One region of the Carnobacterium funditum DSM 5970 genome, then DNA from elsewhere that is predicted to be linked to it. Evidence: predicted binding sites of a transcription regulator. Region 1 holds the regulator's gene; the other holds the start of a gene.
What was found. The regulator HrcA, encoded in region 1, represses chaperone genes, less so after heat shock. The targets are predictions, from matches to a motif close to TTAGCACTCNNNNNNNNNGAGTGCTAA.

Region 1 (15,713 bases):
CTGATGACGGCACATAAAGCTCTTGAAGATTTGACTTTTGTAAAAGAAATTGGTCATTTTAAACCAGCAATCGAACAAAAATTAACGGAGATGATTTATAACGGTTTATGGTTTAATCCTTTAACAGATAGTTTGATTGCTTTTTTAAATGCTACACAACAATACGTGAATGGTACAATACGTTTGAAATTATTCAAAGGCCATTCAATTGTTGAAGGAAGAAAATCCCCTAATTCCCTATATGATGAAAACTTAGCTACGTATACTTCGGCTGATACGTTTGATCAAAAAGCTTCAGTCGGTTTTATTAAATTATGGGGGCTTTCTACCAAAGTACACGCAGAAGTTCACCATTCGACTGATCGTTTTGAAGAAACAGTCATAAAAGAAAAAGTTTTCTATTAAGAAATGTTAGGATGAATTGAATGGAAAAATTATGGAGTGGAAGATTTGAAGGTGAAAGCCATGCATGGATTGATGCTTTTGGAGCTTCGATTGACATTGATCAACAGTTAGCCGAAGAAGATTTAATTTGCAGTTTAGCACACGTAAAAATGTTGGCTAAAACAAGTATACTATCCGTTGGAGAGTCAAATGAAATTATCGAAGGTCTAGAAAAATTACTCGAAGATAATAAAAAAGGTCATCTAGTATTTACCATCAAAAATGAAGATATTCACTTGAATTTAGAAAAGTTGCTTCATGACGATATTGGGCCAGTAGCAGGTAAGCTACATACGGCACGTAGCAGAAATGATCAAGTTGCAACGGATATGCATCTGTATCTGAAAAAAGAAGTAATCGAAATCAATCAATCGATTCAATTACTTATGGGTGTTTTGATTAATAAATCTGAAAAAAATGTGGAAACAATCTTGCCTGGGTACACTCATTTGCAACATGCGCAACCCATTTCTTTTGCCCATCATTTACTTGCTTATTATAATATGTTTAAACGTGATTTTGAACGCAATCAAGATAGTCTAAAAAGAATTGATATTTCCCCATTAGGAGCTGCAGCTCTAGCTGGAACAACTTTTCCTATTGATCGAGAATATACAAAAAAACTGATTGGTTTTAAGAAAAACTATTCTAACAGCCTAGATGCGGTTAGTGATCGCGATTTTATTTTAGAGTTTTTGAGTAATAGTAGTCTTTTGATGATGCATCTATCGCGTTTTTGCGAAGAAATTATTTTGTGGACTAGTCATGAATATCAGTTCGTGACATTGACAGATGCATTCTCAACTGGGAGTTCGATTATGCCTCAAAAGAAAAATCCAGATATGGCTGAGTTAATCCGTGGGAAAACAGGACGTGTTTATGGTAATTTAATAGGCTTATTAACAACAATGAAAGGTTTGCCATTAGCCTATAACAAAGACTTACAAGAAGATAAAGAAGGCATGTTTGATACAGTCAAAACGGTTAAAGATTGTCTAACCATATTTTCTAGTATGCTTGAGACCATGAAAATTAACGAATCCACAATGTACACGGCTACGACTAAGGATTATTCAAATGCAACTGAGTTAGCAGATTATCTAGCGAATAAAGGCATTCCCTTTAGAAAAGCTCATGAGATAGTAGGCAAGCTTGTGCTAGATTGCATAAAAAAAGAGAATTATTTGCAAGATATACCTTTATCTGAGTACCACGCCATTTCTGAATTGATTGAAGAAGATATTTATGCTGTTTTAGATTCAAAAACAGCAGTAGAACGACGCAACTCTTTTGGTGGTACAGGTTTTAAACAAATACAAAAAGAACTTATGAATGCAAATGAAGCGTTGATGGATATGAAACAAGTATGATAAGAGTTTCACCTCAACTGATTATCAGTTGATAGTAAAATGTAAATAAGCTACTAGAATAAAAAAATTTATTCTAGGGCTTATTTTTTTTGAATTAAATTTAATGTGTGAAATTATTTATATAGTGAGTTTCTCTAAAAAAATTCAACAATAAATGAGGTATTATCGTTGACAAGGTAACATATATTTGGTAGATTAATACTTGTGTTAGCACTCATCTGTCTTAAGTGCTAAATAAAGAGGTGATGTTTCTATGTTAACAGAAAGACAAATTCTCATATTAAAATCCATCATTTTTCTCTACACAAATAATGGCACTCCTATTGGATCTAAGACATTAATGAATGAGGCAGAATTAGATTATAGTTCCGCTACTATTCGTAATGAAATGGTTCATCTAGAGGAGTTAGGATTCATCGAAAAAACTCATTCTTCTTCAGGAAGAATACCGTCAATAAAAGGATATCGTTTTTACGTTGACCATCTTATCCACCCGATAGAAGTTCAAAAGAAGGATTTAATAACGATTAAAAAATCGTTTAGCAACGAATTTCATCAACTAGATGAAATAGTTATCCAGTCTGCTGAATTGCTCTCGCAGTTAACTAGTTATACAGCTATATCTTTAGGACCTGAATTAAAAGATAGTCGATTAACCGGGTTCAGGTTAGTCCCTTTGACAGAAAATAAAGTAATGGTCATATTAGTGACAGATAAAGGGCACGTAGAAAATCGAATGTTTTCTTTACCAAAAACAATTCAGTCTAGTGATTTAGAAAAGATGGTAAATATTTTTAATGAACGATTAGTGGGTCATACCTTAATTGAAGTATTTAAAAAGCTGGAAACAGAAATACCTGCTTTAATCAATAAATATGCCAAATCAGCAGCAGGGATTTCTTCTGCGCTTGATACGTTTATTTTACAGGCTGGACGTGATCAGATACATGTTGGTGGAAGAATGAATATGCTAGATTATTCTATGGGGATGGATGTTGAGAAATTCAAATTAATCTATTCTTTAATGGAAGACCAAAATGACTTAGCACATTTATTAACTCCTCATCACAGTGGAATTGAAGTAAAGATTGGTCAAGAGTTGGACGATGAAAGATTTGAGGGGTTTAGTTTGATAACTGCAGGGTATAACGTTATAGGTTATGGAACGGGACTGATTGCCTTGTTGGGACCAACTAGTATGCCATACTCAAAAATGATTAGTTTAGTGGATGTTTTTAGAAACGAGCTTTCAAAAAAAGTAATTGATTACTACCATTCGATGGAAGATTAATTAAAAAGGAGCTATGTATTATGTCTGAAGATCAAGAAGAAAAAAATAGTAGAAATAACAATGATGAATCTTCTGAAACGATTGAAGAAATTCAATCTCAAGAGGAAACGGTTGTTGAAGAAATTGATGAATTAGAGAAAATAAAAATGGATTTAAATGAGAAAGAGGATCAATATCTTCGTTTACAAGCTGAGTTAGCTAATATTCGCAAACGAAATCAAAAAGAAAAAGAAGATGCTGCAAAGTATCGCTCACAATCTTTAGCTACGGAGTTGTTACCAGTAATTGATAACCTAGAACGTGCTTTGTCAATCGAAGTTACAGACGAGCAAGGAGCAAACTTGAAAAAAGGTTTAGAAATGGTAATGGATTCTTTTAAAGTGGCATTGGAAAATGAAGGGATTCAAATGATCAATCCATTGAATCAACCTTTTAATCCAAATTTTCATCAGGCCATTCAAACTATCCCATTGGAAGATGGGCAAGAAACTGATACAGTTGTAAATGTATCTCAAAAAGGGTACTCTTTAAATGATCGTGTTTTAAGACCAGCAATGGTAATCGTTGCTCAATAAAGACTTAGAATAAAAAAAAATGAAAAGAAAAAGGGGTAATTAATTATGAGTAAAATTATTGGTATTGACTTAGGTACAACAAATTCAGCAGTAGCTATTTTAGAAGGCGGAGAAGCTAAAATTATAGCAAATCCAGAAGGCAATAGAACAACACCATCTGTTGTCGCATTTAAAAATGGAGAAATGCAAGTAGGAGAAGTTGCAAAACGTCAAGCAGTAACAAATCCACATACTATTAGTTCTATCAAACGCCATATTGGTGAGGCTGGTTACTCTGTTGATGTTGACGGTAAAAAATATACTCCTCAAGAAATATCAGCAACTATTTTACAGTATTTAAAAGGATATGCTGAAAGTTATTTAGGTGAAAAAGTAGATAAAGCTGTTATCACAGTGCCTGCTTATTTTAATGATGCACAACGTCAAGCAACTAAAGATGCTGGTAAAATTGCTGGTTTAGAAGTAGAAAGAATTATTAATGAGCCAACTGCAGCAGCACTAGCATACGGTTTAGATAAAACAGATAAAGAAGAAAAAGTGCTTGTATTTGACCTTGGTGGCGGTACATTTGACGTATCTATCCTTGAACTAGGCGACGGTGTCTTTGATGTTCTTTCAACAGCTGGAGATAACCATTTGGGTGGAGACGACTTTGATGAAAAAATTATTACCTATTTAGCAGAAGAGTTCAAAAAAGATAACGGTATTGATTTATCAAAAGATAAAATGGCTGTTCAACGTTTGAAAGATGCAGCTGAAAAAGCTAAAAAAGATTTGTCAGGTGTAAATGCAACCCAAATTAGCTTGCCATTTATTACAGCTGGAGAGTCAGGTCCTTTACACTTAGAAGTTAACTTAACTCGTGCAAAATTTGATGAATTAACATATGATTTAGTGGAACGTACAAAAAATCCTGTTCGCCAAGCTTTAAAAGATGCCGGTCTTTCTGCTTCTGAAGTAGATGAGATTATATTAGTTGGTGGATCTACACGTATTCCTGCCGTAGTAGAAGCTGTTCGTAAAGAAACTGGTAAAGAACCAAATAAATCAGTTAACCCTGATGAAGTAGTTGCTATGGGAGCGGCTATTCAAGCTGGTGTTCTTACTGGGGATGTTAAAGATATTGTCTTGTTAGATGTTACACCATTATCATTGGGTATTGAGACTATGGGTGGCGTATTCACAAAATTAATCGATAGAAACACAACTATTCCAACAACTAAATCACAAGTATTCTCAACAGCAGCAGACAATCAACCTGCAGTTGACGTACATGTATTACAAGGCGAACGCCCAATGGCAGCAGATAACAAAACTTTAGGACGTTTCCAATTAACTGATATTCCTGCAGCTCCTCGTGGAATTCCGCAAATTGAAGTATCATTTGATATTGATAAAAACGGAATTGTTAACGTTCGTGCGAAAGATTTAGGTACTCAAAAAGAACAAACCATTACGATCAAATCATCATCAGGTTTATCAGAGGACGAGATTGAACGTATGGTTAAAGATGCAGAAGCTAATGCGGATGCTGATAAAGCTCGTAAAGAAGAAGTTGATTTACGTAATGAAGTAGATCAATTGTTATTCCAAGTAGATAAAACTTTAGGTGAATTAGAAGGCAAAGCAGATGAAGCAGAAGTTAAAAAAGCTGAAGATGCTCGTGATGAATTAAAAGCAGCCGTTGAATCTAATGATTTAGAAGCAATGAAAACTAAGCGTGACGAATTAAACGAAATCGTTCAGGCTTTAACTGTAAAGCTTTATGAACAAGCTGCACAAGCTCAAGCAGAAGCTGAGCCTGAAGCTGAGCAAAGTGGAGATGACGATGTTGTTGATGCTGATTTTGAAGAAGTAGATGACAACAAATAATCAACAAATAGGATGATAAAGTAAAAGCCAAGGCAAAATGCTTTTGGCTTTTTCTTCTAGATATGATATGCTCTTGAAGTTGGATTTGAGCAATCGTGTTCTATAAAAAGTTATCTTTGTGACGATGGAGGGAAATCATGGCAAAAAGAGATTATTATGAAATTTTAGGAGTATCAAAAAGTGCTACAGAGCCAGAAATAAAAAAAGCATACCGTAAACTATCTAAACAATTTCATCCAGATATAAATAAAGAAGCAGATGCAGATGCAAAGTTCAAAGAAATTACTGAGGCTTATGAAGTATTAAGTGATGGAAATAAACGAGCAGCTTATGATCAATATGGTCATGCAAGTACAGATCCCAACTTTGGGAACGGTGGCGGTGGCGGCGGCTACGGTGGCGGTGGTTTTGGTGGCGGCGGCTTCGGCGGCGGTGGATTTGAAGATATTTTCGAATCTTTCTTCGGTGGCAGTGGTCGTACAGCCAATCCTAATGCTCCACGGCAAGGTGAGGATTTGCAATATCGAATGGATTTAGAATTTGAAGAAGCAGTTTTTGGTAAAGAAGGAAATATCCAGTATAATAGAGAAGCAGAATGTAAAACGTGTCATGGTGACGGGGCTAAACCTGGAACTAACCCAGTAACTTGTTCTAAATGTCATGGTTCAGGAACTCTGAATGTAGAGCGTAACACGCCACTTGGTCGAGTAATGACTCGCCAAACATGTGATGTTTGTGGAGGAACTGGTAAAGAGATCAAAGAAAAATGTCCAACTTGTTATGGTTCAGGTCATGTTAAAGAAAAACACTCTGTAAAAGTAACGGTTCCAGCAGGTGTTGAAGATGGCAATCAAATGCGCTTAAATGGGCAAGGAGAAGCTGGGAAAAATGGTGGACCTTACGGAGATTTATATGTTGTTTTCCATGTGAAATCAAGTGATCTCTTTGATCGTGATGGCTCAGAAATTTATTATGAATTGCCAATCAGTTTTATACAAGCAGCTTTGGGTGATGAGATTGAAGTGCCAACGGTTCATGGGAAAGTTAAGTTGAAAATTCCGGCTGGTACTCAAACAGGTACTAATTTCAGACTAAAGGGTAAAGGAGCTCCACGCTTGAGAGGAGCTGGCAATGGCGATCAACATGTTAAAATAAAAGTAATCACACCAAAAGATTTGTCTTCTGAACAAAAAAGAATTTTACGTGAATTTGCAAAAGAAAGTGGTATTGAAGTAACAGAGCAAGATGAGTCTCTTTTTGGCAAAGTAAAAGATGCATTTAAAAAAGATCGAAAATGAAAAGTAAAAAAGAAGCCTAGGTAATACATTATCTAGGCTTCTTTTTTTACGATATAGCAGCTATTCTAAAGATTGTAATTAAGCAGTTTCACTGTTATAATTTAAAATGACACTTTTTGGAATAAAACATGAAAGTAGGCATTAATTAGATGAATAAAAAAGAACTAGTTGAAAGACAAAAAAATATTCGAAACTTTTCTATTATCGCTCATATCGACCATGGGAAATCTACTCTAGCTGACCGTATCTTACAAATGACACGTACTGTAGCAGACCGTGATATGCAAGAACAATTATTAGATTCAATGGACTTAGAGCGTGAAAGAGGCATAACAATTAAATTAAACACAGTAGAGTTGAATTATACAGCCAAAAATGGGGAGACGTATACATTTCATTTAATTGATACACCAGGCCATGTCGATTTCACTTATGAAGTATCAAGAAGTTTGGCTGCTTGTGAAGGAGCAATACTAGTCGTAGATGCTGCTCAAGGAATTGAAGCTCAAACATTAGCCAATGTTTATTTAGCTTTAGATAACGAATTAGAAATTCTTCCTGTCATTAATAAAATTGATTTACCAGCTGCGGATCCTGAAAGGGTAAGACAAGAAATTGAGGATATTATTGGACTTGATGCAAGCGACGCTGTTTTAGCCAGTGCTAAAATTGGTCTGGGTATTGAAGACATTTTAGAACAAATAGTGGAGAAAGTCCCTGCACCAGATGGCGATTTAGATGCTCCATTGAAAGCACTTATATTTGACTCGGCTTATGATTCTTATCGTGGTGTTGTACTGAATGTGCGTATTATGGACGGAATTATTAAACCAGGCGATACAATGAAATTGATGAATACCAACAAAACATTTGAAGTTGCAGATGTTGGCATATTTTCACCAAAACCAATCAAACGTGACTTTTTAATGGTGGGAGATGTTGGTTATGTAACGGCTAATATTAAAACCGTTCAAGATGCTCGTGTTGGTGATACGATAACATTAGCAGATAATCCAGCATCAGAATCATTGCATGGTTATCGAAAAATGAATCCTATGGTGTATTGTGGGATGTATCCAGTTGATTCGTCACGTTTTACTGATTTACGCGAAGCTTTAGAAAAACTAGAATTGAATGATGCGGCTTTACAATTTGAAGCAGAAACTTCTCAAGCATTAGGCTTCGGTTTTAGATGTGGATTCTTAGGACTTTTACACATGGATGTTGTCCAAGAGCGACTTGAAAGAGAGTTTAATTTAGACTTGATTACAACAGCACCATCAGTAATCTATCATGTTAACCTAACTAACCAAACTCAAATAATCGTTTCAAACCCAGCGGACATGCCAGAACCTGGAGTAATTGAATCGATTGAAGAACCTTATGTAAAAGCGAATATAATGGTCCCAAATGATTATGTTGGTACGGTTATGGAAATAGCCCAGCATAAACGTGGTAATTTTATTGCTTTAGATTACTTAGATAACAATCGTGTTAATGTTATTTATGAAATTCCCTTGTCTGAAATTGTGTATGATTTCTTTGATAAATTGAAATCTAGTACAAAAGGATATGCATCTTTAGATTATGAAATGATAGGTTATAGAGCAAGTCGTTTAGCGAAAATGGATATTCTTTTAAATGGCGAAACAGTTGACGCATTAAGTTTTATTGTTCATAATGATTTTTCATACAATCGAGGAAAAGCAATTGTTGAAAAATTAAGAAGTATTATTCCCCGACAACAATTTGAAATACCAATTCAAGCTGCAATCGGTAGTAAAATATTATCTCGTTCAACGATTAAAGCATTGCGTAAAGATGTAACAGCTAAATTATACGGAGGGGATGTAACACGTCGCCAGAAATTACTGAAAAAACAAAAAGCTGGTAAAAAAAGAATGAAACAAGTTGGATCCGTTGAAATTCCTCAAGAAGCCTTCATGTCTGTTCTTAAGATAGATGACGACAAATAGATTATAGTATAATTAACAGGTTGAATGAATAAAAGAGCACTGTTTTATCGTGAAACTTCTAATAAAAGATGAGTGTAAATCTTTATTAGGAGTTTTTTGTTTTTGATAATAGTGTAAACGTTTTATGTGAAAAAACATCTCTATATAAGAATGGAAAGGACGTTATTAATGTATCTTATAATTAGTTTTGTATGCGTTATAGGATTTACCTTAATCCATTATTTTTCTAAGTATATGCAATTTGTAAATAAAGTACCGCGTAGTAAGTTTTTATCCTTTTCTGCGGGTGTTTCTGTTTCTTATGTTTTTGTTGATTTATTGCCAAAATTGAATGAATACCAACAAATTATATTAAGAAATTTACAAAACAGTGTTTGGAGAAACATAGAAAATCATATTTATATTGTCGCTTTATTAGGATTGGTTATTTTTTACTCATTAGAACGTTTAGTGAAGGTATCTAAAAAAAATTTATACAATAAAGAGATAAAAGAAACTAATCTATCCGTTTTCTGGATTCATATAAGTGCATTCACTGTTTATAATACGATTATAGGTTATCTTCTAGTGAAGGAACAGTTTGAAAATTATTTTGGTATACTTTTTTATTTCTTAGCTTTAAGTGTTCATTTGGTGACAAATGATTGGTCGTTGAGAAGAGATCATATGAAAATTTATGATCAGTATGGTAGATATATTTTAACACTGGCACCTGTGATTGGGTGGATTATAGGTGTGACAACTGAAGTAAACGAATTCGTTCTTTCCGTTTTACAAGCTTTTATAGCAGGGGGAGTCGTTTTAAATGCATTAAAAGACGAATTACCTGAAGAACAAGAAAGTAGTTTAAGTAGTTTTTTATCAGGAGTAATAGGATATACTTTTCTTTTATTGTTGATTTAAGAGTAGTTAAACGATTGAAAATCTTATTAAGGTAAAAGGAGGAATACAAATGAATAAACGAAAGAATCTTTTAAATCAACAACTGTCATTATTGCAATCTTCTTCAATTTTGAAGTTTGATGCAGAGGTGTCTCTCATACCAGGAATGACTAAATTAACTTTAGGAGAACCAGATTTTAACACACCTGAACATATAAAATTGGCTGGGATGAATGCAATTGAGGAGAATCATACTCATTATGCACCAACTGCTGGCGAACTTCCCTTACGACAAGCAGCGGCTATTTTTTTAAAAGAGAAATATGATTTGGATTACAAACCTGATTCGGAAATTTTAGTAACAGCAGGAGCAACTGAGGCAATATATGTAGCTTTATTTGGACTATTAAATCCTGGCGAAAAAGTGTTAATTCCAACACCAATCTATCCAGGATACATCCCCGTCACAATTCTAAGTAGATGCACGCCAATTTTTATCGATACTTCAAGTAATCATTTTGTTCTTTCTCCGGAAATGATTCAAGAAGCCATTTTAGAACATGGAGAAAGTATAAAGGCTATTGTACTGAATTACCCTAATAATCCCACAGGAGTTACGTATACTAGAGATGAAGTTGTGAATTTAGCTAATGAATTAAAAAAACACGACTTGTTCGTATTAAGTGATGAGATATACAGCGAGTTAACTTACAGTGGTTCACATGTTTCAATTGCTAAGTACCTACCCGAACAAACACTATTAATTAATGGTGTTTCAAAATCTCATGCCATGACAGGATGGCGAATAGGGTTACTTTGTGGTCCTGCAGAAATTATACAAGAAATCAATAAAGTTCATCAGTTTTTAATTACTTCTACTGCAACTATGTCTCAAAAAGCAGCTCTAGCTGCATTTACAGATGGTATAAATGATGCTCAGCTCATGAAAAACGAATACTTGAAACGACGCGATTATGTTTATGAACGTATCCAAAAAATTGGTTTTACTTGTCCTAAACCAAATGGTGCTTTTTACTTATTTGCTAAAATACCTGAAGGGTATATTCAAGATAGTATGAGTTTTTGTGTAGACTTAGCTCAAAAAAATAAGGTAGCTTTAATCCCAGGCGACTCATTTGGTCCAGGTGGGGAAGGTTACGTCCGTATTAGTTATGCAGCTAGCATGAAAACACTCATTACTGCAATGGAAAAATTAACGAATTATATAGAAAATAATAAAAAAACGGATATTGTTTAGAATAAAAAATACCTATGCAAATCAGAATCAAAAAAAACTAAATGTTTCTAGTTTAGAGCGAATAGGCGACCATTCTGTTAAAATTGCTCGACATGTGGCAACTAATCAATCTATTCATACAATTTCAGATACTTTTGAAAAAACAAAAGAAAATTTTTTTTCTTTCGAGAATGATTAAAAAACGTCTATAGATTTAAATGAAATAGAACCAAAAAAGACAGCACAAGTGAAATCGTTGCTGTCTTTTTGTTATGTTTTAATTTAAAGTAAATCGATTAAATTTAGTTTTATTTACGAATACCTTCTATTTGTTGTATACTTGTAGCTAAAGACTAGTTATTTATTTAAAGCAAAAGTGAAATTAAATGGATTTTTGACTAAATTCAAATTAAAGAAAATAAGAAATTACTCGGTATTGAGTGTTTAGGCAGACCACAAGTGTATATTTCATGGGTAAACAGGCTATTACTGGTTATATTTATTCCAGCTATTGAACCTTGTACAGTAATTGAACTGATGAAACAGATATGAATAAAATGAACGATTGCTAACGTGTGGCCCAGGAAAATTAACTAAGTCAATGGGAGTAGATAAAAAAGATAATGGAACTCTGAATATTTAAGATCTTTTTATTTTTCCCAAATCAAGAGAAGATACCCTGAAAAAAAGGATACTGCCACTCGAATTGGTATTTCGAATAGAGGTATATGGTCGGAAATTTTATTGCGCTATATTGTGTCAGAAAGCCCTAATATTTCCGGAGAAAAAGAAAAAATAGATAAGGACGTTAAATGAAAAATAAAGATAACCATATAATTGAAAGAAATGAGGAACTAAAATGACAAAACATGATATGATTGATTACCTAGAAAGCACAATGAGTGAAGCTAACTTAGATTTTGACTGGTCGATTGAATGGAAAAAAAGACAAAATGTCATTGAAGTAACCTTTACACTATATGCAGAAACAGAACCTGAATTGGTTATTCAAGATATTGAAGGAACAGTAAATACAGAAAATATCATTCAATTTGAAGATGTTGTTTGTTTTTACAATCCTGAAAAATCTAAAATAATACTAGATGATTATTTAGCAGCTTTTCCTTTTGACTTTAAAAAGGGTATTGAAAAAGGATTTATTGATGCTTTTGTAAAAATGTTGAGAATTGTAGTAACAGAAGGTCAATCAGATTTACTAGATTTTGCTACTGATTCTACTATTGAAACATTCGAAATAGAATGGAATCAAGTTAATTTTGAACAAACTATTCAAACGTTCAAAGATACTAATCGCTACAACTTAGAAAGAGTAGAGTACCCAAAATTTTAAGATTTAATAAGCGATAAATTAAAAGGAGACAACGAATAAAATGAATTGGATTGAAGTAAGTGTACAGATAGCTACTGAATCTGTAGATGCTGTTTCAAATATTTTGATTGAAGCAGGGTCCGAGGGTGTCTCCATAGAAGATAGTCAAGATTTTTTTAACGTTCCAGATGACGGTTTTGGGCAAATATGGGAACTAGATAGAGCTGATTTTTTAGAAGAAGGAGCGCTTGTTAAGGCATACTTTTCAGAAATGATATTTTCACCAGAAATTATTTCTAGTGTTAAAGAACAAATTATTGAATTAAAATCAAAAGGTTTATCTATTGAGCCAAATATTATGATAGTTACAGAAGTAGCTGAAACAAACTGGGCTACCGCCTGGAAGAAGTATTATCATTCTTTGAAGATCACTCGTTTTTTAACTATTGTTCCTAATTGGGAAGAGTATGAACCGCAACATCCGGATGAATGTATCATTAAATTAGATCCGGGTTTAGCTTTTGGAACAGGAACACATCCTACGACAATATTATCTTTGCAATCATTGGAGAATTGTATAAGAGGTGATGAGACTATTCTAGATGTTGGAACTGGATCTGGTGTGTTAAGTATTGCTGCTAAGGCTCTCGGAGCAGGTAAAGTTTTTGCGTACGATTTAGATGAAGTCGCCGTTAAGTCAGCTTATGATAATATTATGTTAAATGATTACGCAGTGGATGTACAAATTGCTGCTAATAATTTGTTGAAAGATGTTGAAATTAAAGCAGATATTGTAGTAGCAAATATTCTTGCTGAAATAATTTCACCTTTAATCCCTCAAGCTTGGTCTGTTTTAAAACCAGGAGGATTATTTTTAACGTCTGGAATTATTGATACAAAAAAAGAAACAATATTATTACAATTAAAAGAACAAAACTTTGAAATTATCCAACTATTACAAATGAAAGATTGGGTTGCAATTATTGCTAAAAAACCATTAGAGGAAGAGTGATATGCAGCGCTACTTTATTTCTGAAGAACGTAAAACTACTTATCAAACAACGGAAATTATTTTATCAGATGAACAATACCATCATATTACGCGGGTTATGCGCATGGAGATTGGAAATCAAATTTATTTAGTCTTTCCTGATCAAAAAGCTATTATAGCAAAAATAGTGAAAATAGAAAATGACTCAGTCGCTTTATTATGGGTATCAGATGAAATAAGTCAAAAAGAATTACCGATAGAAGTAACTATTGCTAGCGGATTGCCAAAAGGAGATAAATTAGATTACATTATTCAAAAAGGAACAGAATTAGGTGCTTCTTTTTTTATTCCTTTTCAAGCAAGTTATTCCATAACAAAATGGGATAAGAAAAAGAGTGAAAAAAAAATAACGCGTCTCAAGAAAATATCTCAAGAAGCAGCCGAACAATCTCATAGAACTAGAATTCCAGAAATATCACCAGTTGTTACCTTTAAAGAGCTACTTAATTTAGCTGATTCTTATGATGCATGCCTAGTCGCATATGAAGAAAGTGCTAAAGAAGGTGAAGTTCTAAACTTTGCAAAAACCTTAAATAAGTTACAATTTAATGACAAGGTATTAGTTGTTTTTGGTCCTGAAGGTGGGTTAAGTCATGAAGAAATTGGCTCTCTTATTAAAGTTGGTATGACGATTTGTTCGCTAGGCCCAAGAATATTAAGGACAGAAACGGCTCCGTTATATGCCTTAGCTGCTATTTCCTACCACTTTGAGTTAAATAAAAAACAATAAATCCGTATGAACCAGAAAAACTACGTATCTTATCATACTGGAAATAAGGAAAAAGTGTCGTTAAAACGGCACTTTTTTTCACTATTTGCCGAGCGAGGAACAATGAAGATTAAGAATTAATTGAACCTATGGTCACTATCATAATAGCTAATGTAACTCGTTCAAGCATTGAAATAATCGATTTTTAACGGTATAATCATAGGAAGTTATTAATCTTGAAATACTTTTTCCTAAAGGTCTAACTACTTTGATTGCAAAAAATAAATAGACTAAAACTAATAGATAACAAGATTAACTAAAAAAAGAAGGTGACAATATGCCCAAAAATAAAATTTATACTTCTCAAGAAGTCATTGCTTTGACAGTTGCCTATATGAATAGCAACCATGTAGCTTTTGTCAAAAAAGCATGCGACTTTGCAACAAAAGCACATGAGGGACAGTTACGGAAATCTGGAGAAGCTTATATTATTCATCCAATCCAAGTTGCAGGCATATTAGCTGAATTACAAATGGATCCAGTAACTGTTGCAACCGGTTTTTTACACGATGTAGTTGAAGATACCGACATTACATTTGACGATATTTCTAGAGAATTCACTCCTGAAGTAGCTCTGTTAGTCGATGGAGTAACAAAATTAGGGAAAATCGAGTTCAAGTCACATGAAGAACAACAAGCAGAAAATCATCGGAAGATGTTATTAGCAATGGCAAAAGACTTGCGTGTTATCATGGTTAAGCTAGCCGATCGGTTGCATAACTTACGTACGTTAAAATACCATCGACCAGATAAACAAAGACGTATTGCTAACGAAACGCTAGAAATTTATGCACCCTTAGCTGATCGGTTAGGGATTAGCAAAGTGAAATGGGAATTAGAAGATACTTCTTTACGTTATTTAAATCCGCAGCAGTATTATCGGATTGTACATTTAATGAATTCTAAAAGAGATGAACGTGAATCATATATTTCAAATACCATTCAAATTATTCAAGATTCTGTTGATGAGTTAAGCATAAATGCAAATATTTATGGGCGACCAAAACATATTTATTCTATTTATATTAAAATGAAAGATCAAAAGAAGCAATTTAATGAAATCTATGATTTACTGGCAATACGCGTCATTGTCGATTCAATTAAAGATTGTTATGCTGTATTAGGAGCCGTTCATACGCGATGGAAACCAATGCCAGGGAGATTTAAAGACTATATTGCGATGCCAAAATCGAACATGTACCAATCTATCCATACAACAGTTATCGGACCAAACGGAAGACCTGTAGAAGTTCAAATACGAACCGAAGAAATGCACCAGGTAGCTGAGTATGGTGTCGCTGCACATTGGGCATATAAAGAAGGCATTTCTAAAAAGATGGAAAATACAGATGTAGGAGAAAAAATATCTTGGTTTAGAGATATTTTAGAATTACAAAGTGAATCCAATGATGCTAGTGACTTTATGGAAAGCGTGAAAGGTGATATTCTTAAAGATAAAGTCTATGTATTTACTCCAAAAGGTGATGTAAGTGAATTGCCTTCAGGAGCAGGACCATTAGATTTTGCTTATCATATTCATACTGAAATCGGAAATAAAACTATTGGAGCTAAGGTGAATGGTAAAATTGTTCCTCTGAACTATAAGTTGAAAACTGGA
Region 2 (15,713 bases), 830 kb from region 1:
TGGCCGGAAAAATCAAATTAGAGTCCATATGGAAGAAATTGGGCATCCGGTTGTGGGTGACAAAAAATATGGCTCTACTGTTAATCCATTGAAACGTCTGGGATTACATGCAACAACATTAGCACTCATCCATCCTACAACGGGTGAATTAGTAAGTTTCAAAGCAAAAGTACCAAAAGTGTTTTCAGTTCACTCAAAATAATAAGCTTTAAAAAAGCCAAACGTTTCTTTTTTAAAAAAAAGAAACGTTTGGCTTTAATTTGATTTTTAAAAGATAAACACTTTATTTAACAGTAATAATCCTATTCAAATGCATTATCTTGCGGATGGTATCCTATCGCAACACGTGCTTGATCAATGTCTAAGTGTGGAAAAGGAGTATTAGAAATTCCGTTAACCAGCAAAAAAGATTCTTTGAGTTCAGCAGTTAATGCGCAATCAATCAACTGACAAAAATCGCGAGCAGATACATAATCAGCTAAATCATACGGATGAGACTGTTTATCTGGTTTGCCTAATTTTTTTAAAATTCCCAATTCGAATACCGATAGCTTCTTGATTTTTTGTGAAGGCGTAGAGACCAGCGAGGACTTCTTAGTAAGCTTTTATGACTCCATATAAATCCGATGTCCTGACAGGTTGCTACTTGTCCAATAGTTCTAGCTGCTCCAGGTATTAAAATATAAGCCGTTTTTTCCTCCTTACCTCTTTTACAATGCAAGAAATAAAAAAAGAGAGCACTACAAAGTAGCACTCTCAATAAATAGTATAATTATTTGCGGTCGTTGTTGTCGTCTTTAGCTTCTCCAACTTTTTTTTCGACTTCGCCTTTAGCTTTTTGTGCTTTACCTTCTGCTTGTTTAGATAAATCATCAGTTGCATCACCATAGGCATCTTTAGTTGAACCAACGGCTTTGTCCTTAGTACCTTTTAATTTATCTTTCATTCCGCTATCTTTGTCTGTCACGCTATCATCCTCCTAATAAGTAATTTTTTAATAGCAGTCATTGCTACACAAAATGGTTTTAAAAGAATAAAAACAAGTTGCGTCTAAAATGTGAACGACTACTATAATTAAATGATACCTCTTTTAAAAATAAAATCAAACAATAAGCTTTTTTCAATTTATGTTTTTTTAATTTAAATCGTTTTTTTATAAAGAAATGGCCTTAATAAAAATTTAAATAAACGTGCCTTATCCCTAGCTTTTTTACAAGAATATTTTTATTGCTGACTAAAGGAAAAGATTTTTGAGTACAGACTCATACAGTGCATATTTAATCTTTCGTTACTTCTTTACGTTGATATTATGACACCGAATGACAGACAGGTGAGGGAGAACTAACCTCTAACTGGGCCAAAAAAAGTGAAACGGATGAATGAAGGAGAATTCATACCTAACTGGGCTAGTAAAAAGGGGGATACCCCCAAACCGTTACAATAGATAGATTAGTAGGTTGCGAGAAAATTATGAATAATCCTTTATCTTGACAGCACAGGCTTAATTCCTAACCTACTTAATTTTTAAAAGAATATGTGCTAAAATAAAGGTACACATTTTCTCGTATGAGATAGAAAAAGAACGGAGTCGTTTAGTGATGAGATTATTGGCAATTGACGCTTCCAATCAAGCGATGAGCGTTGCTGTTTTAGAGAATCAAAAAATTATTGGAGAAATAACCACAAATACAAAAGGAAATCACAGTCAACGTTTAATGCCTGCAATTGCTAAATTGATGGCGGAAGTCGGTTGGAAGCCTGCCAATTTAGATCGAATAACTGTTGCACAAGGCCCAGGATCATATACAGGATTGCGCATTGGTGTAACTATTGCTAAAACATTGGCATGGACATTAGGAAAAGAAATTACGGGCGTTTCAAGTCTTGCTGTTCTAGCAGGTAACTGCGAAGAATCATCCAACTATTTGGTCCCATTATTTGATGCAAGACGTGGCAATATTTATACGGGCTTGTATAAATGGGAGTCAGGGAAATTAATTCAAGTTGAACCAGATACTCACGTTTCAGCAGAAACTTGGGCAAGTCATTTAAAAAATCTATCAGGTACCATCGAACTAATTGGAGAAGATCGTGTCTTGCATCAACAAATGTTTGAACAACAATTGGGAGATCGAGTAGTAGCGGCCGCTCTAAAAAATCATTTGCCTAAAGCAAGTGTTTTAGGTTTGTTAGGACTACTGGAAGAGCCTGTAGACGTTCATACGATACTGCCTCATTATTTGAAATTGGCAGAGGCGGAGGAAAATTGGCGTAAAGAACATCCAGACCAGCTGGAGGAATCATATGTTGAGAAGATTTAAAGAATGGTTAAAGACACAGCAATCTGTTTTAAATGTTATGGATGCAATACAGGAACCCTCTTTAGCTGAAAAAGTTCGATTATCAGACTTAACTATTGTTCTCAATAATAAGCAGTTGGTTGAATTAAGTATGGCAGTAGAGGATGATATTTCTGATATTTTGCGGATACAAAAACTAAGTTATAATGGCACCACACCTTGGGGAGAAGGGGCGTTGAGACGAGAATTAACTCATAACAAGAGAGCGTTATACCTAATTGCTAGAGACAAAAAACAAGCTGTTGCATTTATAGGAACTTGGTTCGTCGATGGGGAGTCTCACATCACAAATATTGCAGTTGTTCCAGAAAAACGAAGAAATGGACTAGCTTACGCGCTAATAAAAAAAGTGATTTACCTAGCAGAACAGCAAAATATGAATAAAATAAGTTTAGAAGTAAGAGCTTCAAATAAACAGGCACAAAACTTATATCTGAAATTAGGATTTAAGGAATTAAGGGTAAAAAAAGGGTATTACGCTGGTGACCATGAAGATGCGTTAGAAATGAATTTACCACTTTTAAGAATGTGAGGAAAATATGAGTCAGTATAACTGTGTAAAGGAAAAAATCGAGATTGCCTTTCCTAAGAATATAAATTTAACTAGTGAACAATTGTATGACAGTGCAGAGAATAGTTATCCTAACGGGTCACCTTGGTCGGTTGAAAGTTTTCAAACAGATCTAGAAACACCTTTGGCAGGATACGGTTTGGCCATGAAGAATAAAGAAATCGTTGGTTTTATTGGGTACAGGTATTTTTTAGGAGAAGCTGAAATCACTAATTTTGGTGTGCACCAAAAATTTAAACAACAAGGAATTGCCACTAAGTTGATGTTGGCATGCTTAACCTATTTAAAAGAGCAAGGAATGAAACAACTCTTTTTAGAAGTTCGATCATCCAATCAAGTAGCAAAATTGGTTTATCAAAAATGTGGTCTAACTGAAGTAGACGTACGTAAAAATTATTATTGTAATCCGATTGAAGATGCAATTGTGATGCAATATATTGAACAAATAGAAGAATAAAAATGTAAAAGAGAAAGAGTGAACACATGGAGTCTAAACGAAATTTAATTTTAGCCATTGAAACAAGCTGTGATGAAACAAGTGTTGCAGTTATTCAAGATGGGCATCTACTGCTGTCAAATATTATTGCATCACAAATTAAGAGTCATATGAGGTTTGGTGGAGTGGTACCTGAGATTGCTAGTCGGCATCACGTAGAGCAAATTACACAATGTATTGAAGAAGCCATGACAGAAGCAGATGTTACTTACAGTGATCTATCAGCCGTTGCCGTAACCAACGGTCCAGGTTTAGTTGGGGCTTTATTGATAGGCGTTAACGCAGCAAAAGCATTGGCCTACGCACACGATTTGCCTTTAATTGCAGTCAATCATATGGCTGGTCATATTTATGCAAACCGCCTGGTCCAGCCGCTAGTTTTTCCATTGTTGTCTTTAGTAGTTAGTGGCGGACATACTGAATTGGTGTATATGAAAGAAGATGGTGATTTCAAAATCATTGGCGAAACACGTGATGATGCAGCTGGAGAAGCCTATGATAAAGTAGGACGCGTTTTGGGTTTACCGTATCCTGGTGGGAAGCGGATTGATGAGATGGCCCATGAAGGTGAAGATACATATCATTTTCCGCGTGCTATGCTGAAAGATGATAATTATGATTTTAGCTTCAGTGGTTTAAAAAGTTCTTTTATTAATTTGGTGCATAATGCAGATCAAAAAGGGGAACAACTGAATCCTGAAAATTTAGCTGCTAGTTTTCAAGCAAGTGTTATAGAAGTACTGGTTAGCAAAACGCTTCGAGCGGCTAAAGAGTTAGGCGTAAAACAATTAGTAATGGCCGGTGGTGTCGCAGCCAATCAAGGCTTAAGAAATACTTTAACGAAAGTTGTAAAAGAAGAACTTTCGGATGTAGACTTACTCGTACCACCTTTATCCTTATGTGGTGATAATGCAGCGATGATTGGTGCGGCTGCTTACGTCAAATACAATCGACAAGAGTTCAGCGGGTATGACTTAAATGCACAACCAGGACTTTCTTTTGATAATTATGGTGAGCTTTAATTAAAAAAACGCAATTGGATTAAAAACCCAATTGCGTTTTTTATGCTGTTAGCCCTCTAGTTCTTCTAATTCCATACTTTTCTCTTCCCATTCATTTGCCAAGTCTTCATTTTTTACTTTTAAGTCAGTCAACTGTCCATTGATTTCTTGAACTTTAACATGGTCGCCAAATACATCCGGATTAATTAATTGAGATTCAATCGTCTCAATCTGTTGCTCAACTTTAGACATCTTATCTTCAAGAGCTTCAATTTGACGTGAGAGTTGTCTAGTTTTTTTTTGCGTTTCTTTATCGATTTCGCGATGGTTTTTATTTGTTATAGCCGTTTCAAGAGTTGGGACATCCTTTTCTTGTTCCGCTAGAGCTAATAATTTTAATTCTTCTTGTTCCGCTTTTTTATCAACGTAATAATCATAGTCGCCTAAATAAAGTGTACTACCTTCTGGGGATAATTCAACTATTGAGGTCGCTAATCGATTGATAAAGTAACGGTCGTGTGAAACAAATAAAAGAGTTCCGTCAAAATCTATCAAGGCATTTTCCAGGACTTCTTTGCTATCAATGTCTAAATGGTTGGTGGGCTCATCAAGGACTAAAAAATTATCGCGATTCATAGATAACTTCGCTAGTGCCAATCGAGCTTTTTCTCCACCGCTTAAATTAGTAACGGATTTTTCAACATCATCACCAGAAAATAAAAAGCTGCCAAGAATACTACGAATATCTTTTTCAGGAGTTGTCGGATGACTATCCCATAATTCACTTAACACTGTTTTTTTAGAATTTAAGTTAGCTTGTTCTTGGTCATAATAACCTAAATCAACGTTGGTTCCAATTTGTTTCTCTCCTTGAATTAAAGGCAAATCATCAATCAAAGATTTTAACAAAGTAGATTTTCCAATACCATTTGGTCCCACTAATGCAATAGAATCATATTTTCTGATATCTAAATTAATAGGAGAAGACAAAATATGATCTTGGTAGCCAATAGCGCCATGGGTTAAAGATAAAATAACATTTCCGCTTTCTTTTTCTGTTTGAAAGCGAAAGTGAGCAGATTTTTCATCGCCTTGCGGTCGGTCAATCCGATCCATTTTATCTAATTGTTTTCGCCGACTTTGAGCTCGTTTGGTTGTAGATGCTCGAACTAAGTTGCGATTGACGAAATCTTCTAATTTAGCAATTTCTGTTTGTTGTTTCTCGTATTCTTTCCATTCTTGTTCAAGACGGGCAGCTTTTAAATCTAGGTATTTAGAATAATTACCTTTATAGTGAACCATTTTTTGACGACTGATTTCGTAAACTTCATTGACTACTTTATCTAGAAAATAGCGGTCATGGGAAACAATTAGCAAAGCTCCTTGATAGGCTTGTAAATAATTTTCTAACCAGTTGAGTGTTTCTATGTCTAAGTGATTCGTTGGTTCATCTAAGATTAACAAATCTCGTTTTTCTAATAGTAGTTTTGCTAATGCAAGACGGGTTTTTTGTCCACCGGATAATTGATGAATATTTTTTTGATAATCTTCTTCATAAAAACGAAAACCATGTAAAACAGAACGTATTTCTGCTTCATAGCCAAAACCATTGGCTAGTTTAAAATCATGCTGCAACTGATCGTAACGTTCTAATGTTTTGTGGTATAATATTTCATCTGCTAAAAGAACCGGATTTCCAAGTTGGATTTCTATTTTACGCATCTCTTTTTCTAGCTGGATAACGGGTTCGAAAACAGCTAACATTTCATTCCAGATGGAGTCATTTGAATGCAAGCCAGTATTTTGTGCAAGATAGCCTATGGTTACTTGCTTGCTTTTAATAATTTGACCTGCATCAGGTTGTTCAATGTCAGCAATCATTTTCAATAAAGTAGATTTCCCAGCACCATTTCGACCAACTAAAGCCATTCTTGAATTTTCTTGGACCTCCAAATAAGTATTTTCAAATAGTACGTCAGCTCCAAAATAACGAGCCACTTGTTGAACTTGTAATAAAATCATCTAATTTCCTCATTTCGTTATTCTCTACTCTAGTCTATCATACAACTGTAAATTCTGATATTACTCCAGTAAATTAAAAATTGACTTCACAAGCAGATTTTTTAAACGGATAGGGATAAAAATATAGGGAGGAGGGATAGCCTAGTAAGTTAAGAAAAAGTTATCATTTTATCTATAAAGAATGCTATAATGAAAACGTTGAGAGAAAAATAGTTTGTGAAATTCAAGTTGATAGTATATACTTGTGAAAATATTAATTGAAAAGTTAATGAGAAAAATTAATGGAGGAAAATGATGAATAAACTAACTGTGCCAAAAGCAACAGCTAAACGCTTACCTATTTATTATCGTTATTTGCGTTTCTTGCATGATGCAGGCAAAGACCGTATTTCTTCAACAGAATTAAGCGAAGCAGTAAAAGTGGATAGTGCAACTATTCGCCGTGATTTTTCTTACTTTGGAGCTTTAGGAAAAAGAGGATACGGTTACGATGTAGAGAATCTAATGAACTTTTTTAGTAAAACATTGAAACAAGACCGACTAACCAATGTGGCTTTAATTGGTGTAGGTAACTTAGGACATGCTTTATTGAATTACAATTTTCACCAAAGCAACAACATGAGAATTAGTGCAGCTTTTGATATTAATGAAGAAATCATTGGAAAAATATTAAGTGGGGTACCTATTTATCCGATGAGTGAAATGATTGAACAGCTTAAAATACAGCAAATCGAAATCGTGATTTTGACGGTCCCAACACAAGCAGCCCAAGAAACAGCGAATGAATTGGCAAAAGCAGGCGTAAAAGGGATTATGAACTTTACACCTATTCGTATATCTGTATCAGATGATATGCGTGTACAAAATGTTGATTTAACCAATGAATTACAAACGTTGATTTATTTCTTAGATCATTATAAAAAAGAAGAAAAAGAAGAAAAAAAAGAATCAGAAGAAGAGTAAAAAAAGCGACAAACCTATTTAGGTTTGCCGCCCTTTTTTATTTTTAAATAAATATCTAATAGTTTAGACGCACGTACGAAATCACTAGTGGCGAATAGCACAAATAATACTGGGAAAATACCCCATCCTTCAGTGGATACAGAATTAATAGTAAACCAGATGAATACAAGGGACATGATGTAATTAAAAACGATTTGCAGGATAATATTTTTGTTATTCATATGCAATTAAAATTCCTTTCTCTACTAACCTTGCTTGTTAATAGATTAAATTGAGTAAAACGACGCTTGTGTTCATTAAAACATGGGCAATCATGGGTGTAGCAATATTTTTTGTTTTCACATAAAGATAAGAAAATACAAATCCCATTGAAGAATAGAGCAGAATGTGACTGTCAGCGTGGATAAAAGCAAATAACAACGAGCTGATAACCGCTGCGCCTACTACGCCAGTTAAGTCATAAAAAAAACCGAAAACAACTTTTCTAAAGACGAATTCTTCCATGATAGGTGCCATTATAGCTACGATAATCAGATAATAAGGGTATTTACTGATAGTTAATAAAATATTTTGTGTATTAACTGATTCCATCTGTAGTCCGAGCAACTGTGACTCAATGAGAGTTGCGATAAACTGAGCGGCAAAAGCCATCAGGGTTCCAATTAATCCCCACATGATAACTTGTTTCTTGGGTGTAGGAGAACTTAAGGTCAAACTATTTTTAATCGTTGACTTTCGGTTCAATAACAACATAACTAGTGTACCTGCAGTAAAAGAAAAAATAGTTCCAAAAATCAAAGCTTCTGTTTGATAGTCTTGAGGAGCTAAAGCTAAAATTAAAACGGGTAAAAATTGAGCAATAATATAAGTTAAAATCATAGAAATAGGCGTTTGTTTGATTAGTTTTTTCATTTGTGCCGTTAGACCTTCTTTTTTTCAGAAGCAAAAGACTTCTTTATTTGAATCCTTGTTATCTGTTTGTTTTATTGGAAAGTTATCAAACTATTCTAATCTACAAACAAGTTTCATTTGTCAGTATAACATAAGATGTAGCGAAATGTTTAGATTATTGCATGATTTTACATCTGGAAAATGAGGTGTCTCAACAAAAAACAAACAAATTTCAGTTCTGGAAGAGTTAAAAGGCTTGCAATTAAGAGTGAAGTTGATTATTATAAAAGAGTGGTTTAGCACTCATCCGAGAAGAGTGCTAAACAGGAAAACGGATAAGAGAAAATGGAGGGATTTACGTGTTAAAACCATTAGGAGAGCGTGTCATTATTGAAGTCGCTAAAGAAGAAGAAAAGACTGTCAGCGGGATTGTTTTGCCGGGTTCAGCGCAAGAAAAACCTCAAACAGGCTCAATTATTGCAGTAGGTGAAGGACGCACACTAGAAAACGGATCGAAAATCGATTTGTCGGTAAAAGTGGGAGATAACGTTTTATTTGAAAAATATGCTGGTGTGGAAGTTAAATATGAAGGAAAAGAATATCTTGTATTAAGTGAACGAGACATCATTGCAATTGTTGAGTAAAAAAAATGAACGAACGATGCTTTACTATTCAAGCAATAAAAATTTTGGATTAGCTGATCTTATGTTATACAAAAATGGACAAGAATAGTGTATTTCTCATTCGAGTTGTCTAAAAAAAATAAGAATGGACAAGTCACGATTAAATAACTCTAGACTTGTCCGTTTAGACTTAACATTGGACAAGTTGATTGCTTTTTTTCTTTAACTTGTCCGTCTTGAAGAGTCATGCTTTAAATGATTTCGTAAAGGGTATGTTTCATGAGGTTCTATCTAAAAAACTACTATAAATTAAAATAAAGCAACACAACTAAACGAATGAGGTGAAGTGAAAATGGCAAAAGATATTAAATTTTCAGAAGATGCTCGTGCAGCAATGTTACGTGGCGTAGATATTTTAGCAGATACTGTCAAAGTTACATTAGGACCCAAAGGAAGAAATGTGGTACTTGAAAAAGCTTATGGTTCACCGCTAATTACAAATGATGGAGTAACCATCGCTAAAGAAATTGAATTAGAAGATCATTTTGAAAATATGGGTGCTAAATTAGTCGTGGAAGTGGCTTCAAAAACAAATGATATTGCTGGTGATGGAACAACAACTGCTACCGTGTTAACGCAATCTATTGTTCGTGAAGGAATGAAAAATGTTACCGCTGGAGCTAACCCTGTGGGCATTCGCCGTGGGATTGAAATAGCAACTAAAGTAGCTGTGGAAGAATTGATGGCTATTTCTAAAAAAGTTGAAACCAAGGAATCTATTGCACAGATTGCAGCTATTTCATCTGGGGATAATGAAGTTGGACAACTTGTTGCAGATGCAATGGAAAAAGTAGGCAATGATGGCGTAATTACTATTGAAGAGTCGAAAGGTATTGAAACCGAATTAGACGTGGTAGAAGGTATGCAATTTGACCGTGGTTACTTGTCGCAATATATGGTTACAGATAATGATAAAATGGAAGCTGTTCTAGAAAATCCTTACATCTTAATTACCGATAAAAAAATCTCGAATATTCAAGATGTCTTGCCTTTGTTAGAACAAATCTTGCAACAAGGACGTCCGCTATTAATTGTTGCAGACGATGTTGATGGCGAAGCATTGCCAACATTAGTCTTAAATAAATTACGTGGTACATTCAATGTTGTAGCTGTAAAAGCTCCAGGATTTGGCGATCGCCGTAAAGCGATGCTAGAAGATATTGCTATTTTAACAGGTGGGACGGTTATTACGGAAGATTTAGGATTAGAATTGAAAGATACAAGCATTAGTGAATTAGGGCATGCAGCGAAAATTGTAATTACTAAAGATTCAACAACAGTTATTGAAGGAGCGGGTTCTTCAGAGAACATTATGCAACGTGTATCTTTATTGAAAGCCCAAGCTACTGAAACAACGTCAGATTTTGACCGTGAAAAATTACAAGAACGTTTAGCTAAACTTTCAGGTGGAGTAGCCGTTATCAAAGTCGGAGCCGCTACAGAAACGGAATTAAGAGAGCGTAAACTTAGAATTGAAGATGCGTTAAATGCAGCTCGTGCAGCAGTAGAAGAGGGAATCGTATCAGGCGGAGGAACAGCCTTTATTAATGTCCAGAGCAAAGTTGCTGAGATTGCAGAAGAAGGAGACGTCGCTACCGGTGTGAAAATCGTGTTGCGCGCTCTGGAAGAACCCATTCGTCAAATCGTTACAAATGCAGGTCTAGAAGGCGCTGTAGTTGTTGAGAAAATGAAACAAGTTGAAATTGGTATTGGATTTAATGCAGCAACAAATGAATGGGTAAACATGATTGAAGCTGGGATTGTTGACCCAACTAAAGTTACCCGTTCAGCCTTACAAAATGCAGCAAGCATTGCAGCTCTATTGTTAACAACAGAAGCTGTTGTAGCAAACCAACCAACACCAGCTGCACCAGCTGGTGGAATGGATCCAGGAATGGGCGGCATGATGTAAGAAATAATTTTTAAGAAGAGACCTTCCATAAGTTCAATGAACTTATGGAAGGTCTCTTTTTGATGCTTTTGGTTATAGGAATAATCAAATTCACTTCATTTTTAATGTTAATGATCAGAAGAGAAAATAGCCGTTTTATACAGAGGTATTTAGTAGATTGAACATTAAGAGAACTAAAATTTGACGAACTTGTGTAATTTCTAAAGTATCAGCAGAAACTTATTTACTTTATATTGGAAGTACTATTCTCAATGAGATAAGTTTTAATTGCTTTACAAAACAATTAGCGATAATATAGTTAGTGTGCTAACTATATTAAAAATTGGAAATAAGGTGATAAAATGAATAGTGGTTTCATGATAAATTATTGTTCAAAACTTTTAAGAAATAAATTGAATAAAGAACTTGAAAAAGAAGAAATAACAGTGTCTCAATTTGCAGTGATAAAAGATATTGAAATGAATTCCTTTACAGATGATGGGAAGTTAGAAGTTACAGCAGTTGAAATAGCAGAAAGACTAGATATGGATAAACCGACGATATCTGGAATAATAAATAGGCTGATAGATAAAAAATATTTAGAAAAACGATCAAATCCTAATGATAAAAGATCGTCTATATTAAAACTTACAAAAGAGACTAAAGCAAAACTTCCAAGGTTAGAAAGGGTAAGTAATGAGGTAATATCTGATGCAACAAATGGGTTAACTGATGAAGAAATTGAAATCTTTAAAAATACACTAGGTAAAATAATAGAAAATATGAGGTGAAAAAAATGGATAAGTATTTAGTAACTGGTGCAAGTGGAAATATTGGTAGATATGTAGTAGATGAGTTAATCAGTTTCAAAAAAAGCGTAAAGATAGCCGTTCATGATAGAGAAAAAGGGGATAAACTATTCAAAGAAAAAGAAAATACAGAGTTAGTGGAGTTTGACTTTTTGGACATGAAGACGTTTAAAGAAGCGTTAGAAGGAGTTAGCGCTATTTTTTTAGTTCGGCCTCCTAAGCTTGCGAAACCTCAAAGAGACATGCTTCCTTTTTTAGAAGCTGCTAAAAAAATGGGGATAGAAAAAATCGTATTTGTATCGCTTCTAGGCGTTGAAAAAAATCCGATTGTACCTCATAAAAAGATTGAGGACATGATAAAAAAATTAAATATCCCTTACGTATTTTTGAGACCAAGTTTTTTTATGCAAAACTTGAATACCAATCATAGAGAAGAGATACAAGAAAGGAACGAGTTATATATACCGGCTGGGAGTTCCAAAACAAGTTTTATAGATACAAGAGATATCGCAAGAGCAGCAGCTATTAGTTTAGTCGATGAAACCTATACGAATACCGCTCTAACTTTAACTGGGAAAAAAGCAATTGACTATTATGAGGTATCAAAAATTTTGTCTGACGTACTTAACAGAGAGATAACCTATAAAAATCCAACTCTTTTAGGGTTTAGAAAGGATAGAATAAGAAGAGGTACTCCTAAAGGATTTGCGACTGTCATGATGCTTTTATATCTTATGACAAAACTTGGAACAGCAAAAGATGTAACACATGATTTAGAAAAAATTATAGGAAGAGAGCCTATTAGCTTCAAACAATATGCAATAGACCACAAAGACTATTGGATTTAAAATGAACTTTTTTGATATTAGCATATCGGGTTTTGAAGGTTCACCATCATTTTGATCTTTAATCTTGTTACTTTTTGGAGAGTCTATCTTAGTATAGTTATCGCTTAAAAGCGAAGAAATAAATAAGTTAAAGCAGTAATTTAGTTTTTTACAGAGTAAATCCTTTTCTGTTCATCATTCATTGCTATAACAGTTTTAAGCAAAATAGCCTGCCAAAAGTCCCAAAGAATCAAATTATCCAATGGAATTTGAGCCTGTGTTACTTTTTCCTTACCTAATGTTCCTTTGTTTAGATTTTTTTTTTTAAGCTGGATGATCACAAATAAAGTGATGTTATCGACTATTGCTATAAGCAGGATAATGTATACGATTTCTATAATTATCTCCCTGCATGTTATACTAATAACACAGTATGAAGGGAACATAAATTAAAATGTTTGGATTTTTGTACTCAAAATAGTCTAGCTATTTAAAAACTAAAATTAATTATAGTTAGTTTAAATGGAATCTTTAAAATAAAGGTGCAAGAGTTAAATGAAATACAAATAAAATCATATTTAGAGTGCTTAACAAAAAGTATATCCAAAAAATCAAAGAGGAGGAAAAGTGTGATGAAAACAAAAATCCAATGGAAATGGGTTATAGGGGCATCAGTACTATTCCTTTTATTTTTAATTTTCGTCCTTCCGCAAGTATCTAGTTATTCAAGTGAGGCAATAGGACAATCTGAATCGCCAGATCAATCACTCATTTACTCAGGATCGCAGTTGTATGATCTAGCTGCAAGTTATGGGGAAGCGGGTAGAGAAACGTATATTCTATTAAGGTGGACTTTTGATTTGATTTGGCCAGTTGTTTATACGCTATTTTTAGTCACATGGACTATCAAATTATTGGAGTATACTTCAGGTAATAACTGGATGAGATACCTAGTGCTCCTTCCGATAATGGCGGCGCTTTTTGATCTTTTGGAGAATATCGGAGCAACAATAGTAATGGCAAGGTATCCTTTAGAGTCTGGAATAATCCAAACGATAACGCCGATAGCAACATTTGTAAAATGGATAACTGTTTCAGGATCTTTTTTACTACTAGTATTTCTAATTATAAACATTTTAATATCAAAAATTAAAAAACGAATAAAAGACAATTACTAATAGAAAAATCGTTTTGAGGATTACAAAAAAACTTGAGAAAGAAGCGTTGATTCCTTTAATAGAATCAACGCTTCTTTCTTTATTATCACTCAGCAATTAAAATAGTTACAATGCTATGTCCTAGAATTTGCTGTGGTAAAGAGCGAGTTGTGATGGGTTCTGGTACTAAGAAAACGGCAACGGTTGTGCCAGCCTTTATCTCTTCAATAAGACGTTTTTCTTGAGTTTTTTCGTCAAGGATAGAAACGCCTTCTGCTAGTAAACTGACTGCATCTTTTTCATACTAAAGTAGTCCTTTTTTATTTATGTGTCCGTTTGTTCTCACGTAAGACCTTTAACGGTTCGCCCCATGCGAGTAAACGATCCAACAATTTGTTAAAGATCCCTTCATGTATCTCTGTAGGTGTGAAATTTTCCTCAGAATCGAAATCGGTCAAGATTGACAACGATAAACTCGTACTGATGACTGCGACGTGTAATCCACCTAAGACGAGACGTAAAACTTCTCCAGCACGGAGGCCTCCTTGAGAACCATAAGTAACGGTTCCGGCAACTTTATTGCCGTATTCATGGCAAAGGTAATCAATCGCATTTTTTAATGCCGACGGCAGACCATGATTGTATTCTGGAACAACAAAAATAAAGGCATCAAGGGAAGCAATTTTTTCTGCCCAAGGGATGGCTTCGGGAGTCTGATAATCCTGACTGTAAAGGGCAGCAATAGGTTCGTTATACATCGGAAGATGATAAGCAGCAATATCGACTATTTCATATTCAGCATCTTCACGCTTGTCTGCCCATTCTTTAAGTTCCTTAGCGATTTTAAGACTCTTACGATTAGGGCGAGTGCTTCCGGTAATAATTCCGATCTTCAACATAGTCTTTCCTCCTAATTTCATTTATTTAAAGTGTTCTTTAAGTCAAACTTACGCGATAATCAACTGAGTTACAATGAAAATGTTCCTTTTACCCAATTATTTAATCACTCTATTTTTATATATAATGCCATGTACCTTTTGAAATACATTAAATTTGACGATAAATAGTACCATGAAAACTGTTTTTTATCATTTGTGGTATGATAAGAGATGAAAAAAGCAATGTAAATTAGTAAGTCAGGAGCGAATAGGATGAACAAAATCTATCCAGATGATAGTTTAGCATTACATACTGATTTGTATCAAATCAATATGATGCAAACATATTGGGAACAGGGGAAAGCAGACAAGAACGCGATATTCGAATGCTACTTCAGAAGCAACCCTTTTGAAAGCGGATATGCCGTTTTTGCAGGTCTAGAACGGGTAGTAACGTATATTCAAAACTTAACTTTTTCAGATTCAGATATCCAATATTTAAGAGAAGTCGGTCACTATCCCGAAGGGTTCTTAACGTATTTAACAAAATTCAAGTTTAGAGGGACAATTCGGTCAATGGTTGAAGGAGAAGTTGTTTTTGCTAATGAGCCAATTATTCAAGTAGAAGGACCATTACTGGATTGTCAATTTGTTGAGACGGCCATTTTAAATGTTGTTAATTACCAAACTTTGATTGCGACAAAAGCTTCACAGCTTAAGTCTGTAGTAGGGAATGAATTAGTACTGGAATTTGGTTCAAGGAGAGCGCAAGAAATGGATGCTGCTATTTGGGGAACCAGAGCTGCATATATAGGTGGTTGTGATGCCACTAGTAATGTTCGGGCTGCTAAAATATTTGATATTCCGGCAAGTGGCACACACGCTCATTCGCTTATTCAAGTCTATCGAGACGATTATAAAGCTTTTAAAGCATATGCCACGACCCATAAAGATTGTGTCTTTTTAGTGGATACCTACGATACCTTAAAATCTGGTGTTCCAAATGCAATAAAAGTAGCGAAAGAAATGGGCGATAAAATTAATTTCTTAGGTATTCGTTTAGATAGTGGCGATATGGCTTACATCTCTAAAAAAGTTCGCCAACAATTAGATGATGCAGGATTTACAGAAGCAAAAATTTATGCATCTAATGATTTAGATGGA

Region 2: the regulator HrcA is predicted to act here: its motif matches at 8,601-8,627, upstream of groES (co-chaperone GroES).

Annotation. Positions count from the first base shown of each region.
Region 1 is NZ_JQLL01000001.1:481,058-496,770, reverse strand. Features, by position in the region: gene BR44_RS02170 (argininosuccinate synthase) at 1-405, shown strand, start outside; gene argH (argininosuccinate lyase) at 426-1,814, shown strand; gene hrcA (heat-inducible transcriptional repressor HrcA) at 2,068-3,105, shown strand; gene grpE (nucleotide exchange factor GrpE) at 3,126-3,680, shown strand; gene dnaK (molecular chaperone DnaK) at 3,726-5,552, shown strand; gene dnaJ (molecular chaperone DnaJ) at 5,687-6,850, shown strand; gene lepA (translation elongation factor 4) at 7,000-8,826, shown strand; gene BR44_RS02135 (hypothetical protein) at 9,061-9,729, shown strand; gene BR44_RS02130 (pyridoxal phosphate-dependent aminotransferase) at 9,779-10,966, shown strand; gene BR44_RS11635 (PhoU domain-containing protein) at 10,959-11,144, shown strand; gene BR44_RS02120 (DUF3013 family protein) at 11,805-12,296, shown strand; gene prmA (50S ribosomal protein L11 methyltransferase) at 12,337-13,287, shown strand; gene BR44_RS02110 (16S rRNA (uracil(1498)-N(3))-methyltransferase) at 13,289-14,056, shown strand; gene BR44_RS02105 (RelA/SpoT family protein) at 14,373-15,713, shown strand, end outside.
Region 2 is NZ_JQLL01000001.1:1,307,251-1,322,963, reverse strand. Features, by position in the region: gene BR44_RS06100 (RluA family pseudouridine synthase) at 1-202, shown strand, start outside; gene BR44_RS11120 (hypothetical protein) at 303-536, opposite strand; gene BR44_RS06090 (CsbD family protein) at 773-967, opposite strand; gene tsaB (tRNA (adenosine(37)-N6)-threonylcarbamoyltransferase complex dimerization subunit type 1 TsaB) at 1,599-2,321, shown strand; gene rimI (ribosomal protein S18-alanine N-acetyltransferase) at 2,305-2,892, shown strand; gene rimI (ribosomal protein S18-alanine N-acetyltransferase) at 2,900-3,388, shown strand; gene tsaD (tRNA (adenosine(37)-N6)-threonylcarbamoyltransferase complex transferase subunit TsaD) at 3,415-4,449, shown strand; gene BR44_RS06065 (ABC-F family ATP-binding cassette domain-containing protein) at 4,498-6,450, opposite strand; gene BR44_RS06060 (redox-sensing transcriptional repressor Rex) at 6,745-7,413, shown strand; gene BR44_RS06055 (DUF4305 domain-containing protein) at 7,428-7,634, opposite strand; gene BR44_RS06050 (CPBP family intramembrane glutamic endopeptidase) at 7,672-8,325, opposite strand; gene groES (co-chaperone GroES) at 8,664-8,948, shown strand; gene groL (chaperonin GroEL) at 9,280-10,899, shown strand; gene BR44_RS06035 (MarR family winged helix-turn-helix transcriptional regulator) at 11,292-11,669, shown strand; gene BR44_RS06030 (SDR family oxidoreductase) at 11,675-12,535, shown strand; gene BR44_RS06020 (hypothetical protein) at 13,147-13,692, shown strand; gene BR44_RS06015 (NADPH-dependent FMN reductase) at 13,992-14,570, opposite strand; gene BR44_RS06010 (nicotinate phosphoribosyltransferase) at 14,823-15,713, shown strand, end outside.